One region of the Streptomyces sp. NPDC090083 genome, then DNA from elsewhere that is predicted to be linked to it. Evidence: riboswitches for the same ligand, from Rfam matches in the RefSeq annotation. Region 1 holds a riboswitch; the other holds the start of a gene.

Region 1 (7,166 bases):
CGGAGCCCGACGGGCCGAGGATCACGGTGACTTCGCCCGGCCGCACGGTCAGGTCGACGCCGTCCAGGACCCGGTGGGCGCCGTACCACTTGTGCACGTCGTGCACCTCCACGGCGGCCGGGACGATCTCCGTCAGCGGTTCGATCGTGCGGGTGGTCATAGCGCGGTCTCCCGACGGATCCGGGCCCGCAGGTCGGTCAGGCCGGTGCGGAGCTGCTGGAACGGGGTGGGCGGCAGCGAGCGGGTGGCGCCGCGGGCGTAGTGCCGTTCGACGTAGAACTGGATGACGGACACCACGCTGGTCAGGATCAGGTACCAGACGGTGACGACCAGGAGCAGCGGCACGATGTCGCCGGGGTAGGTGGAGCCCATCGTCTGCGCGGAGCCGAACAGGTCGAGCAGCGAGACGTAGAAGACCAGCGAGGTGCTCTTGATCAGGCCGATCAGCTGGTTGACGTAGTTCGGGGTGATGGAGCGCAGTGCCTGCGGGAAGACGATCCTGCGGAACTGGTAGCGCCTCGGCAGGCCGAGGGCGGAGGCCGCCTCGTGCTGGCCCTGGTCGACGGAGAGGATGCCGCCGCGGACCACCTCGGCCGCGTACGCCGCCTCGTTGAGGCTGAGTCCGACGACGGCGACGGCCATGTCGGTGGCCAGCCTCGACTCGTCGAAGGAGAAGAAGGCGGGGCCGAAGGGGACGCCGATGCTGAGGGTCTTGTACAGGGCGCTGAAGTTGTAGAGGAAGATCAGCACCACGATGAGCGGGATCGACCGCAGTGCCCACACATAGGTCCAGCTCACGGCGCGCAGCACCGGGCTTCCCGAGAGCCGGGCCAGGGCCAGCAGGATGCCGCCCGCCAGGCCCAGCACGGCGCTGAGCGCGGCGACTTGGAGGGTGATGACGAGTCCGTCGAGGATCGTCGGGCGCAGGAACCAGTAGCCGAAGCGGTCCCACTGGTAGAACGAGTTGGTCGCCAGGCCGTGCACGAACTGGGCGACGACGACCAGCACGGCGAGCGTGGCGATCCAGCGGCCGGGTCGGCGCAGCGGCTGAACTCGCTGTGCTGTCAGGGTTTTTGACGGGGCGTCGGCGGGTGGCGCCGCGGCCAGGGACACGGTGGTGCCTGGGGGTTCACTCATGAGGGGCTCCGGCTGAATCTGACACCCCGGAAATCACCGTGGTACGCGACGGCGCGCAAGACGGCGAGGTTCCCGGGGGCTGGACGGACAACGGCACGCCGCGAGGGCGGCGTTCCTCAGGGAAGGCAGGTGATGCGGGGAGGTGTCAGCCCCGACATCGGGCACGGCCCGGTGCGGTACACAGTGCGCTGTTCACGCGCAGGAGATCGACGGCGCGGTCCTCGACGAGCGGGTTCGCGTACGGCAGTACGCAGCCCTGCGAACGGCACGTGGCCGTCCTCGAAGCTGCGTACATGGCGTCACCATCACTCTTCCGGCCCCGCAGGGCCTCGCGCTTACCGAAACGTCATCCGGTCCGGTCGTCACCTGGGGCACCCCACCGCGAGCGAGGGTTGCCGGTCAGCAAGCCAGGGCTTGTCGCTGACACTCATGACCGTTCTGGCTGTAGTTAAGACAAATGCCCGAACGAATGTCAACGCTGGTCCAACAGATGGAACGGCCAGGGCTGGTTCTAATGGGGCGCATGGGCCGCCCAGTCCAGGATCTGGAGGGCCGATCCGGCGGCCTCCAGCCCCCGGCACTGGGCGTGGTGGCGGCGGGCGATGCCGTCGAGGTCGAGATGGGTACCGAAGGCCGGATGGGCGGTCAGCCGTCGGGCGTAGGCCCACAGGGTGGGGTGATCGGCGATGCGCTGGACCACGCCCGCCTCAAGGTGGTTGCGGTGCACGGTGTCGAGTTGGACCAACGCCACCCACAACTCGACGTCCGCGGCCGTGACTTCGTCACGGATCAGGTAGGTGCGGCCGACGAGCCAGCGGTCGAGGGCGTCGAGGGTTTCCAGCAGCGGGGTAGGTGCGGTGTCACATCTCACCGACTCCCCAAAGACCGAGCCGGCCCGCTGCGCCGCATCCTCGATCCTCTCCGCACACATCAGCTCCACCGCCTCGATCTCCGACTCCGCGGCACACGGGTACAGCGCCAGCTGTTCGTTCCCAAACCGACGGGCCAAATCACGCAGGATATCCGGCGCGTGCGTGCTGACGATCCGACCGGACCAGCCGTCGCTGAGCACCGGCCCGACGATCGGCCCGGGATATCGGTGGGCGCTCGCCTCGTACAGCGGACGCAGAACGGAGTGACCATCCTCGGGATCGTCGGGCACGGCGGGCAGAAGTGTCACCGGACAGACGGTGTCCAGGCCGAGCAGGCTGTGGGTGACGGCGACGCGCAGGCCGTCGGGACAGGCGGTCGACAGATGGAGCCGGTAGCGGCCGGGCACGGCGTAGTGCCCGCTGCGCGCGTCCCGGCCGATCCGGCCCCGAAAGGCGGACGCGCACCGGTCGGTCGCGTGGGCGGCCAGTGGTGTGACGGTCATGACTCTCCCCGGGAGTGGGCGCGGATGTACCCGCGGCAAGGCGAAGGTGAGCAGAGTCCTCTTGTCGGGTTCCCTTGGTCCTTCCGAGGTGCGGCCCCGGCCTCGCGTGCCGGACGTTGTCGGAGAATCGGGGACTTGGGACAGGCTTCTGGGAGCGGCGCTCACCCGTACACGCCGGACGGAACCGCGTTCCAGGAGACGCCGTCGGCGCGGGACGAGTGCGGCTCAGCCGCTGAAGCCGATCGCGCTGCAGACCCGGAGCAGATCGATGTGACGGCGGGAGGTCAGAAGAGGCGAACAGCTCAGTCGAACGGTGACTGGATCAGGGCGCCTCATATTTTCCTACCAGTTCAATAGGGTTCCTCGAGTGAGTGTCGATCCGACCGACATCGTCGTCAAGAGGACAGTCCCGCATCGCGGACGCCCTCGCGGAGCGGCGGTCCCGATCGGCACGGTCGCCACGCGTTTCCCTCTGCAACCGTCGGCACGCGACCATGGCCTCCGGTCGGAGAACTCGAACCGCGGTTACTCGGCGAGGTCGGGAGACCCGAAAGCATCGCGTGATGCACCGTACGTCTGGCATCGAACGTGCCAGCGTGGGCAGCGTGGCGGCGAACAGCGTGCCGGCCGCTGAACACCGATACAGAAAGGCCCGCAGGCTTGCTCCCGCGAAGCCCCTTCACGTCACGTCGTTCTTCGAGGCCGGTGTCCAGCGTGCTTGGCCGAGAGAAGTCCGGACCCTGAGACCGCCGGCCCAAGCAAGTCAATCCGGATATTCCGGTCCGCCCGCGGTTCGGGCACCGAGCGGCATTTTTCTGCCCCAGCCCAGTTGGCGCCGGTACCCGCCGAGCAGACCGGACTCCTCTGGCTCAGTCACGGAGCGGAAGCGGGAGCCGGGAGCGACCGAGGACAGCAGCGGGGCGAAGAACATCGCGTCGGCCGGGCAGCATGCCTCGCAGTGGAAAGCGGGGCCGGCAGTTGTGCTGTCTCGTGATCACCGGTACACCGCCCGTTGCCCGGCTCGACGATTTCGATCTTTGGGCTCGGCCTCCGCTGGCGACCGACCGCTGCCGCCGCAATGGCTCGGGCGGCTCCAGACCTCGTCGAGCCCAGTGGTGTCTCGCCCTATGGGCGCTGTGCGGAGGACCCTTCACGGCACTGTACGGCCACGCCTCCGCGAGACCGGCGTGAGGCGTCGAGAGCCGAGGAGGGCAGCGGCGTGCGGCGCACGCGCAGGCCCCGCATCGTCAAGTTGCCTCCTTGGAGAAGGGGACCGCGCCGGCTTGGTGCGCCACCATAGGTGCCGACGAACGAGGCGGCGGGGCGGTGCCCCGCCGCAAGGACAACAACAGGGCCACAGCAAGCAGGGCCGCGCAGACACAGGAGGCCAGCGCGTATCCGGCCCGGGAGTGATCGCCTCCCGACTGGCCGGAGGCGACGTGCAGATACACGGCGGGGACGGCAGTGAGGCAGACGGCCGCCGCGATGCGCTGGGCCATCTGCAGGATAGCGCCGCCCACGCCCGCCGCCTGGGGCGGCGCGTGTTCCAGCACCTGGGCCTGGTTGGGCGAGACGGTCACACCGCCGGCTATTCCCGACATCAGCTGTGTTCCGGCCAGTGCCGTCGGCAGTGCCGCCGTCGGCACCCAGAGCGTGACCGCCGCCGCCGTCAGGCACGCACCGATGCCCAGGGCCAGGCCGACGGTCACCGTACGGGGTCCGATCCGTCGTACGAGCCTCCACGCGAGGGCCGAGGAGACACCCATCCCGGCCGCCCCGGGGAGGGTGACCGCCGCCGTGAGCAGTGCGGTCAGGCCGAGTCCGTCCTGCAGGAAGACGGTGAGGACGAGGAACGCGGCCAGGGAGGAGCCGAACTGGGCCATGGCCACGGCCGTGCCCAGCATGTACGGCTTCGACGAGGTCAGCGCCGGGTGCACCAGCGGCTGACGACCCCGCCGTACGCGCAGGCGCTGGTGACCGGCGAACACGGCCGCCAGCGCGCACACCGCGGTGCCCCACAGGAAGGCGTCTCCCCCGCTGTCCGGGGTGCGGATGAAGGGCACCATCAGTGTCAGTGCGCAGCCGCAGAGCAGGCCGAGGCCGAGGATGTCCAGCCGGGACTCACGGGCGGTCCGGCGAGGCGGGGGCAGCCGGCGCGCCGCGAGGATCAGTGTGAGCACCGCGCACGGCGTGCTCAGCAGCAGGCAGCAGCGCCAGCCGGCCGCGGGGCCGAGCGCGGCGACCAACGCGCCGCCGAGGGGCGGGCCGAGAGCCGTGGCCACACCGCCGGTCACCGCGTAGAGGCCCAGCGCACGGCCACGGTCCGGCCCGTGGAAGACATCCTGGACGGTGCCGATCACCTGCGCGTTGACGAGCCCCGCCGCGGCACCCTGGACCAGACGGGCAGCGATCACGAAGCCCGGACCCGCGGCGGTCGCGGCCGTCACCCCGGCCAGCAGGAAGACCGCCATCCCGGCCATGAAGAGACGCTTGCGGCCGTACAGGTCACCGAGGCTGCCGCCGGGGACCAGGGCGAGGCCGAAGGCCAGTGAGTACCCGGCCACGATCCATTGGACGTCTGCTCCCGTGGCCCCCAGCGACTGGCGCATGCTCGGGACCGCGATGTTGAGGACGGCCTGGTCGAGGAGGGTCGTGGCGCCTGCGGCCATGCACACCAGCAGAACCCCTCGTGCGGCGCGGTCTTCTCCCGGGAGCATCTACACCCGCCGGGACGGCCGCGGCAGGCCGAGGTGGTCGCGCAGGGTGCGGCCCGTGTAGTGGGTGCGGAACAGGCCGCGGCGGCGCAGTTCGGGGATCACGAGGTCGGCGAAGTCGTCCAGGGTGCCCGGCAGGTAGGGGAAGATCACGTTGAATCCGTCGGCGGCACGGCCGTGGAACCACTCCTCGATGTGGTCGGCGATCTGCTCGGGCGTGCCGGTGATGGTGCGGTCGTCGTTCGCGACACGCCGGACGAGGTCGCGGATGGTGAGGTTGTCGCGGCGGGCGTCTTCGTAGATCTGCTGCTGGGCGGTCTGCGACTGGTTGGAGACGGGGAGTTCGGGCAGCGGGCCGTCGAGCGGGTGGGCGCTGAGGTCGAAGCCGCCGAGCCAGTACGAGAGGTCGGCCAACGCGACCTGTGGGGGCAGGAGTTCGGTGAGCCGGGCGAGCTTGTCGCGGGCCTCGGACTCGGTGGGAGCGGTGATGACCGACAGGGCCGGGAGGACCTTGAGGTGGTCGGGGTCGCGGCCGTGGGCGGCGGCGCGTTGCTTGATCTCGGCGTAGAACTCCTGGGCGCGCCCCAGGTCCTTGATGCCGGAGAAGATCACGTCGGCGACGCGGGCGGCGAGGTTCTTGCCCGCCTCGGAAGCGCCTGCCTGCACGATCACCGGGTGGCCCTGCGGAGGCCGGGCGATGTTGAGAGGTCCCGCGACCTTCAGGTGTTTGCCCTCGTGGTTCAGCGCGCGCAGCTTGGCGGGGTCGAAGTAGACGCCGCTCGCCCGGTCGTGGCGGAAGGCGTCGTCCTCGAAGGAGTCCCACAGCCCCGCCACCACGTCGTGGAACTCCTCGGCGCGGTCGTAGCGGGTGGCGTGGTCGAGGTGGGCGTCGAGGCCGAAGTTCTGCGCCTCGCCGTCGTTGAGGGAGGTCACCACGTTCCAGCCGCTCCGGCCGCCGGAGATGTGGTCGAGGGAGGCGAAGGTGCGGGCCACGTGGTAGGGCTCGTTGTAGCTGGTCGAGGCGGTGGCGATCAGTCCGATGCGCGTGGTGCCCGCGGCGAGCGCGGCCAGCAGGGTCGTCGGCTCGAAGGAGTCGTTGACCACGCTGACCCGGCTGAGGACGTCCTCGCTCGCGAACGGCACTCCGACGAGGTCGGCGAGGAAGACGGCGTCGAAGGCGGCCCGTTCGGCGGTCCGGGCGAAGGAGAGGACTTCCCGGATGTTCACGCCCGCGTCCGCCGCGGTGTCCGGGTGGCGCCAGGCGGCCAGGTACTCCCCCGGTGGCTTGAGGAAGGCGTTCAGGTGCAGTTGGTCGGTGCGGTGGGAGGTGGAGCGGCTCATCGTCCGGTCTCCTGGAGGTGTCGGTCACGGGCGGCGGGCCGCGGCAGCCCGAGGTTTTCGCGCAGGGTGGTGCCCTCGTACTCGGTGCGCAGCAGGCCGCGTCGCTGGAGCAGCGGCACGACCTGGTCCACGAAGTCCTCGGCGGGGCCGGGCAGATAGGGGAAGGAGATGTTGAATCCGTCGGCGGCGTAGGCGCGGAACCAGGTCTCGATGTGGTCGGCGATCTGCTCGGGCGTGCCGGCGATGGCGGAGCCGGCGGCGAACCGCCGGGCGAGCTGACGTATCGTCAACTTCCCGTCGTGAGCGAGCTTGAGCAGCAGATCCCGGCGTGACTTGCTGCGGTTGGTCTCGGGGATGTCGGGCAGTGGACCGTCCACCGGGTGACCGGTCAGGTCGAGGTCGCCGATGTTGTCCTGGACGAGGCGGCGGGCGACGTCGTCGTGGATGAGGTCCTGAAGCTCGGCGAGCCGTCGCCGGGCCTCCGTCTCGGTGGACGCGACAAGCGGGGACAAGCCGGGCCAGACCAGGACATGGGCGGGGTCCCGTCCCTGAGCGGCCGCCCGTGCCTTGATGTCGGCGTAGAAGGCCTGTGCGGCGCC
Region 2 (7,166 bases), on a different contig from region 1:
TCGCGCTCGCGCGAGAAGGCACCGGCCGGCGAGAAGATCGCCGACTGGGCGGACGGGCGCCTGGGGATCTACTCCCTGGCCAAGTCCAACATGCGCAAGATCTTCCCCGACCACTGGTCGTTCATGCTGGGTGAGGTCTGCCTCTACAGCTTCATCATCATCATCCTCACGGGTGTGTACCTGACGCTGTTCTTCCACCCGTCGATGAACGAGGTGACGTACCACGGCAGCTATGTCCCGCTCCAGGGGCAGCTGATGTCGGAGGCGTTCAACTCGACCATGCACATCTCCTTCGATGTGCGCGGTGGTCTGCTGATCCGGCAGATCCACCACTGGGCGGCGCTGATCTTCCTCGCCGGCATGTTCGTGCACATGATGCGTGTGTTCTTCACGGGCGCGTTCCGCAAGCCGCGTGAGGTCAACTGGCTGTTCGGCTTCCTGCTGTTCGTCCTGGGCATGTTCACCGGCTTCACCGGTTACTCGCTCCCGGACGACCTGCTCTCCGGCACCGGTGTCCGCTTCATGGAGGGCGCGGTCCTGTCCGTGCCGATCGTCGGCACGTACCTGTCGTTCTTCCTCTTCGGCGGCGAGTTCCCGGGCGGCGACTTCGTCGCGCGGTTCTACTCGATCCACATCCTGCTGCTGCCGGGCATCATGCTCGGCCTGGTGGTCGGCCACCTGATCCTGGTCTTCTACCACAAGCACACGCAGTTCGCGGGCCCCGGAAAGACGAACAACAACGTCGTCGGCATGCCGCTGCTGCCGGTCTACATGGCCAAGGCCGGAGGCTTCTTCTTCCTGGTCTTCGGTGTCATCGCGGCCGTCGCGGCGATCGCGTCGATCAACCCGATCTGGTCGATGGGCCCCTACCGGCCGGACATGGTCTCCACGGGCGCCCAGCCCGACTGGTACATGGGCTTCTCCGAGGGCCTGATCCGTGTCATGCCGGGCTGGGAGATCAACTTCTGGGGTCACACGCTCGTCCTGGGCGTGTTCATCCCGCTGGTGATCTTCCCGCTGGTCCTGGTGTCGATCGCGGTCTACCCGTTCATCGAGGCCTGGGTCACCGGTGACAGGCGCGAGCACCACATCCTGGACCGCCCGCGCAACGCCCCGACCCGTACGGCCTTCGGTGCCGCGTGGATCTCGTGGTACTTCGTCCTGCTCGTCGGTGGCGGCAACGACATCTGGGCCACGCACTTCCACCTGTCGATCAACTCGATCACCTGGTTCGTGCGCGTCGGCTTCTTCGTGGTGCCGGTGCTGGTCTTCATCGCCACCAAGCGGGTCTGCCTCGGCCTCCAGCGCCGCGACCGGGAGAAGGTGCTGCACGGCCGCGAGTCCGGCATCATCAAGCGCCTGCCGCACGGTGAGTTCGTCGAGATCCACGAGCCGCTCAGCCAGGACGCGCTGCACACGCTCACCGCGCACGAGCAGTACGCGCCGGCCGCGATCGGCGCGACGACCGACGAGAACGGTGTCGAGCGCAAGGTCAAGGGCTCCGAGAAGCTGCGCGCCAAGCTGAGCGAGGCGTACTACGGCGAGGAGTCGCAGATCCCCAAGCCCACCGTCGAGGAGTACAAGGAGATCACGAGCGGCCACGGCCACCACTGATCGCTGAGGCGTCGCCACGCCACGGTCGAAGGGCCCCGTCCGAACACCGGACGGGGCCCTTCGCCGTGTCCCGCGCTGGATAGGGTGGGGACGCGTATGCAGAGCAGGTTTCTACGACACTCAGGAGCGGCCGTATGAGCGCTGTGACCCCCGCTGGAGGCGACACCGCGGCGGCCCGTTCCTGGCCCGACGTGCTGAGCGCGCTGCTGGCCGGACAGGACCTGAGCACCGCCGACACGGCGTGGGCGATGGACCGGATCATGAGCGGCGAGGCGGCCGACGCGCAGATCGCGGGCTTCCTGGTGGCGCTGCGGGCCAAGGGCGAGACGGTCGAGGAGATCACCGGGCTCGTCGAGACGATGTACGCCCACGCGAAGCCGCTGCACATCCCGGGACCGGCGGTCGACATCGTCGGCACCGGCGGCGACCGGGCCAAGACGGTGAACATCTCGACGATGTCCGCCATCGTGATCGCCGGGGCCGGTGCGCGGGTCGTCAAGCACGGCAACCGCGCCTCCTCCTCGGCGAGCGGCTCCTCGGACGTCCTGGAGCGGCTCGGCATCAACCTCGACCTGTCGCCCGAGCGGGTCGCGCAGGTGGTGGAGGAGGCCGGGATCACCTTCTGCTTCGCGGCCAAGTTCCACCCCACGATGCGTTTCGCGGGCGCGGTCCGGCGGGACCTGGGGGTGCCGACCGCGTTCAACCTGCTCGGCCCGCTGACCAATCCGGCGAAGGTCACCTCGTCGGCGGTCGGCTGCTTCGACACCCGCATGGCCGGGCTGATCGCGGGCGTCCTGGCCGAACGGGGCTCTTCCGCCCTGGTGTTCCGCGGTGACGACGGCCTCGACGAGCTGACGACCACGGCCACCTCCCGGGTCTGGAACGTCCGCGACGGCAAGGTCACCGAAGAGGCCTTCGATCCGCGGGACGTGGGCCTGGAACTCGTCCCGGTGGAGGCCCTGCGCGGTGCCGACCCCGAGTACAACGCGGACGTGGCCCGCCGCCTCCTGGACGGCGAGACGGGCCCGGTGCGGGACGCCGTACTGCTGAACTCGGCGGCTGCCCTGGTGGCGCTGGAGGCCGGGGACGGGCCGCTGGCGGACCGGATCCGGGCCGGGATGGACAAGGCGCGGGAGTCGATCGACTCCGGGGCCGCGAAGCGCACGCTGGAGCGCTGGGCGGCGGCGAGCAACGCGTGACCTAGCGGGTCGTCGTCCCGCGATCCGGACACGGGTTGCGGGACGACGATCACCTCGCGTAGGTTTTCCGATCAGGTCATGAGTGACAGTCATGAGGCCCCGGCCGACTGTCCGGCAACCCTCCGTCCGTGGCGGGGTGCCCCGGGTGAAGACCAGGCCGTAGGCAGCGAGGTCTGCGGCAAGCGCGGGCCCCTCGAAAGACACCAGGGGTCCTGGTCATCGAGGGAGCCCTCTGTGAGCAAGCGAATGCGATAGGGCGTCGAGCCCCGCCTCCGCATACCCCCTTCTTCTTCTCCTGCGCCGTAGCCGTGTCGGCTCGCGCAGTGAATTCGCCTGCCTCTCACGGGAGTTCGCCATGTCTGTCACCACCGTTGCCGCCGCCCGCACCCTTTGTGCCCCGCTGCCTGTTCTCGGCCGGGATGTCACCGTCCCGCTCGTCACGGGCGGCGAGGTCACCTACGCGGCGCTCGACTACGCGGCCAGCGCCCCCGCCCTCCAGCGCGTCTGGGACGACGTCGCCGCCTACGCCCCGTACTACGGCAGCGTGCACCGCGGCGCCGGCTACCTCTCGCAGCTCTCCACCGACCTGTTCGAGAACGCCCGCAGGACGGTCGAGGAGTTCCTGGACTGCCGCCCCGACGACCAGCTGATCTTCACCCGCTCCACGACGGACTCCCTCAACCTGCTGGCCGCGGTGCTCCCCGCCGACTGCCAGGTCTTCGTCTTCGAGACCGAGCACCACGCCTCGCTGCTGCCCTGGAAGGACGCCCGGGTCACCTACCTCGACGCCCCGCGCACCCCGGGCCAGGCCGTCGAGACCCTGGAGCGGGCCCTCGCCGCCCGCGACCCGCACGGCCCGGCCCTGGTCTGTGTCACCGGCGCCTCGAACGTCACCGGCGAGCTGTGGCCGGTCCGCGAGCTGGCCGCCGCCGCGCACGCCCACGGCGCCCGGATCGTCCTGGACGCGGCCCAGCTCGCCCCGCACCACCCGGTCTCCGTGCGGGACCTCGACGTCGACTGGATCGCCTTCTCCGGCCACAAGCTCTACGCCCCCTTCGGCTCGGGCGTCCTCGCCGGCCGGGCCGACTGGCTCCGGGCCGCCGACCCCTACCTCGCGGGCGGCGGCGCCAGCCGCAAGGTCACGCGGCGCGAGGACGGGGGAGTGGACGTGGAGTGGCACGACAGTGCCGCCCGGCACGAGGCGGGCTCCCCGAACGTCATCGGCGCCTACTCCATCGCGTCGGCCTGCAAGGCGCTCACCGAGGCCGGTCTCGACACCCTGGTCGCCCGCGAGCAGCACCTGATCGCGCAGGTGCGGGCGGGCCTGGCCGAGGTCCCCGAGGTCAGGGTCCTGTCGCTGTTCGGCGACGACGCCCCGCGGGTCGGCGTCATCTCGTTCGTCGTCGACGGCTGGAACAGCTCCCACTTCGCCGCCGCCCTCTCCGCCGAGTACGGCATCGGAGTGAGGGACGGCCTCTTCTGCGCCCACCCCCTGCTCCGCACCCTGCTGGGCACCGACCCCGGGGCCCAGGGCGAATGCGGTGCCCCGGAGGCGGCCCCCGGCGAGAAGTCCCTCAACGCGATCCGGGTCAGCTTCGGCGCGGGCACCCCGGACGAGCACGTGGAGCGTTTCGTGACGGCGGTGCGGGAACTGGTGACCGACGGCGCCAAGTGGAACTACCGCACCGAGAACGGCCGCTGCGTCCCGGCGGCGTGAGTCAGGCCCCCTCAGGGACAAGCCCCCTCAGGGACACCCCCTGGGGGCCAGGCCTCACGAATCCAGCCCGATGGCGAAGGCCGCCTCGAGGTCGTGCTGCGAGTACGTCCGGAACGCCACGTGCGTGTCCGTCCCCTCCACCCCGGGAATCTTGGAGATCCGCCCGGGGATGACATCGGCCAGGTCTTCGTGCTCCCGCACCCGCACCATCGCGATCAGGTCGTACGTACCGGTGACGGAGAAGACCTCGCTCACGGATTCGAGCGCGGCGATCGACTCGGCGATCTCCGGAATCCGGTCCACGCTGGTCTTGATGAGGACGATCGCGGTGATCACGGCTGGTTCTCTCCCTCGGGGACCGTTGCTGGGGCGGCCCCAACTCTAGTCGTACGGCCGAACCGCACCCAGGCGTAGCCGAACCCCAGCCCGAAGCCCACCAGGTGGGCCAGGTACGCCACCCCCGGTCCCGTCGCCGCCCGGCCCGCCGCCAGCCACTGCAGGGCCGCCCAGAACGGCAGCACGACCCAGGCGGGGAAGCGCAGCGGCAGGAAGAAGAGGAAGGGGAGCAGGCTCGTCACGCGGGCCCGGGGGAACAGGTACAGGAACGCCCCGAGAACCGCCGAGATCGCCCCGGACGCGCCGACCAGCGACTGGTCGGAGCCGGTGTTGGCCACCGCGTAGCCGAGCAGCGCGAGGTACCCGCAGACCAGGTAGAAGAGGGTGAACTCGACTCGGCCGAGCCGCTCCTCGGTCATCGCTCCGAAGACGTAGAGGAAGAGCATGTTGCCGAGGAGGTGGATCCAGCTGCCGTGGATGAACAGGGCCGTGACGGGGGTCAGGGCCTCGCGGGCGGGGTGGGCGAACAGGTCGGCCGGGACCACGCCCCAGCGGCGGAAGTACGCCCGCTGCGCGGCGAGCAGCGTGTCCCCGGTGCCGTAGGACGGGACGAAGCCCGAGGCCGGGCCCAGGACGAAGATCAGGCAGCACAGGCCGATCAGGGCGTAGGTCATCGGTGCCGATGTGCCGCGGAACGTCCTGGCGAGGGCCGGGCCCCAGTTGCTGATCATGTCTACAGAGCATGACGTAACGGGACGCAACGGGACAGGGTGAATCGCCGCTGTGGACGGCCGAGCGGTGAGTACCCGCCAGGCCGTAGGGTTACGAGCCACACTCGCCGGGGAAACCGGCGATCACGGAAACTGGAACGAAGGAAGCGGACAGCCACGATGACGGTTCCCCTGCCGACCGCCTCGACGCGGTGGCGCTGCACCCTCTGCGGCAACCTCACGCGCTTCGACGTGACGCGCTCGTCGAAGGTCGTGGAGTACCTCCACCTGGACCTGGCCGGTGAGCCGAAGGTGGAGGAGCGCGAGGTGGTCAGTGAGACCATCGAGTCGGTGCGCTGCCGCTGGTGCAACGCCGTGGATCAGGTGGAACTCGTGGACAGGCCGGGCGCCGGCTCCTGAGAGGGAGAGGCCCCGCACGGACGGTTGGGGTGTGAGGGATGGTGGAGAACTCGGGCGGGGGGCCGGGCGACGGCGCCGCCGAGGTGCTCGACCGTCCGCTGCCCGACGGTGTGCGCAAGCGGGTCGTGCAGATCGTCTCCGACGGCTTCGGCGGCCTCACCGTCGCCGAACTGCCCGCGCAGCTGCGACAGTACGCCCGCTTCGCCCCCAACCGGCGCGCCAAGTTCGCCGGGAACGCGATGGCCGCCGCGCTGGAGACCGATCCGCTGTTCAGACAGCGCATCGGGGAGAAGCTGAGAGAGGCCCAGCCGGAGCTGGCCGCAGCCCTCGACTCCGGCTCGCCGCCCCCGGCCGCGGACCCGCTCGATGTGGCGGCCGCGGCCTATGTTCTGCGCCCCACCGGCTGGGTGAAGCTCGTCACCGCCGCGGGCGAGGAGGCGCTGCGGGCCGACGCCGAGCGCGCCGACGAGGAGAGCCGGGCCGAACTGGAGCGGCTGCGCGAGGAGTTGACGCAGGCGCGGGACGCGACCCGGGCCGAGACCGAGCGGCTGCGCACCGAGCTGGACGCGGCGAAGAGGGAAGCGGAATCGCTTCACCGCAAGCTGCGTGCCGCCCACAGTGACGTCAAGCGCGGCGAGGCCGCCCTGCGCAAGCTGCGGGCCGAGACGGACGCCGGCCGTGCCGAGAGCCAGACCCAGGTGTCCGCCGCCGAGAGCGAGAGCCGCCGCCTGAAGGCCCGGCTCGGTGAGGCCGAGGCGGCCCTGGAGGCCACCCGCAAGGCCGCCCGCGAGGGCCGCAGCGTCGAGGACATGCGGGTCCGGCTGCTGCTCGACACCGTGCTGGACGCGGCTCAGGGGCTGCGCCGCGAGCTGGCGCTGCCGCCGGTGTCCGTGCGGCCCGCCGAGACCGTCGACGCGGTCGAACCGGGACGAATGACCCCGAAGGACATCGCGGCGCGGGCGCTGTCGGAGAACGACCCCGCGATCCTCGACCAGTTGCTCGCGCTGCCGCAGGCCCACCTGGTCGTCGACGGCTACAACGTCACGAAGACCGGCTACCCCCAAATGCCCCTGGAGAAGCAGCGGTTGAGGCTGCTGGGGCAGCTCTCGCAGCTCGCCGCGCAGACCGGCGCCGAGGTCACCTGTGTCTTCGACGGGGCCGAGCTGGCCG

Evidence for each region. A riboswitch is a leader RNA that binds a small molecule or an ion and turns the genes downstream of it on or off. The one in region 1 is predicted to bind S-adenosylmethionine.
Region 2: it holds a riboswitch for S-adenosylmethionine, as region 1 does, so the genes downstream of both, ACIPTO_RS24355 (aminotransferase class V-fold PLP-dependent enzyme) here and ACIPTO_RS42395 (amino acid ABC transporter permease) in region 1, are expected to answer to the same signal.

Annotation. Positions count from the first base shown of each region.
Region 1 is NZ_JBIVED010000022.1:74,698-81,863, reverse strand. Features, by position in the region: gene ACIPTO_RS42400 (amino acid ABC transporter ATP-binding protein) at 1-160, opposite strand, end outside; gene ACIPTO_RS42395 (amino acid ABC transporter permease) at 157-1,137, opposite strand; SAM riboswitch class IV at 1,464-1,572, opposite strand; gene ACIPTO_RS42390 (glutathione S-transferase C-terminal domain-containing protein) at 1,649-2,512, opposite strand; gene ACIPTO_RS42385 (putative leader peptide) at 2,738-2,848, opposite strand; gene ACIPTO_RS42380 (MFS transporter) at 3,760-5,181, opposite strand; gene ACIPTO_RS42375 (LLM class flavin-dependent oxidoreductase) at 5,230-6,567, opposite strand; gene ACIPTO_RS42370 (LLM class flavin-dependent oxidoreductase) at 6,564-7,166, opposite strand, start outside.
Region 2 is NZ_JBIVED010000007.1:6,143-13,308, forward strand. Features, by position in the region: gene ACIPTO_RS24345 (cytochrome bc complex cytochrome b subunit) at 1-1,614, shown strand, start outside; gene trpD (anthranilate phosphoribosyltransferase) at 1,749-2,813, shown strand; SAM riboswitch class IV at 2,888-3,004, shown strand; gene ACIPTO_RS24355 (aminotransferase class V-fold PLP-dependent enzyme) at 3,169-4,530, shown strand; gene ACIPTO_RS24360 (Lrp/AsnC ligand binding domain-containing protein) at 4,585-4,866, opposite strand; gene ACIPTO_RS24365 (rhomboid family intramembrane serine protease) at 4,863-5,597, opposite strand; gene ACIPTO_RS24370 (hypothetical protein) at 5,757-5,996, shown strand; gene ACIPTO_RS24375 (NYN domain-containing protein) at 6,035-7,166, shown strand, end outside.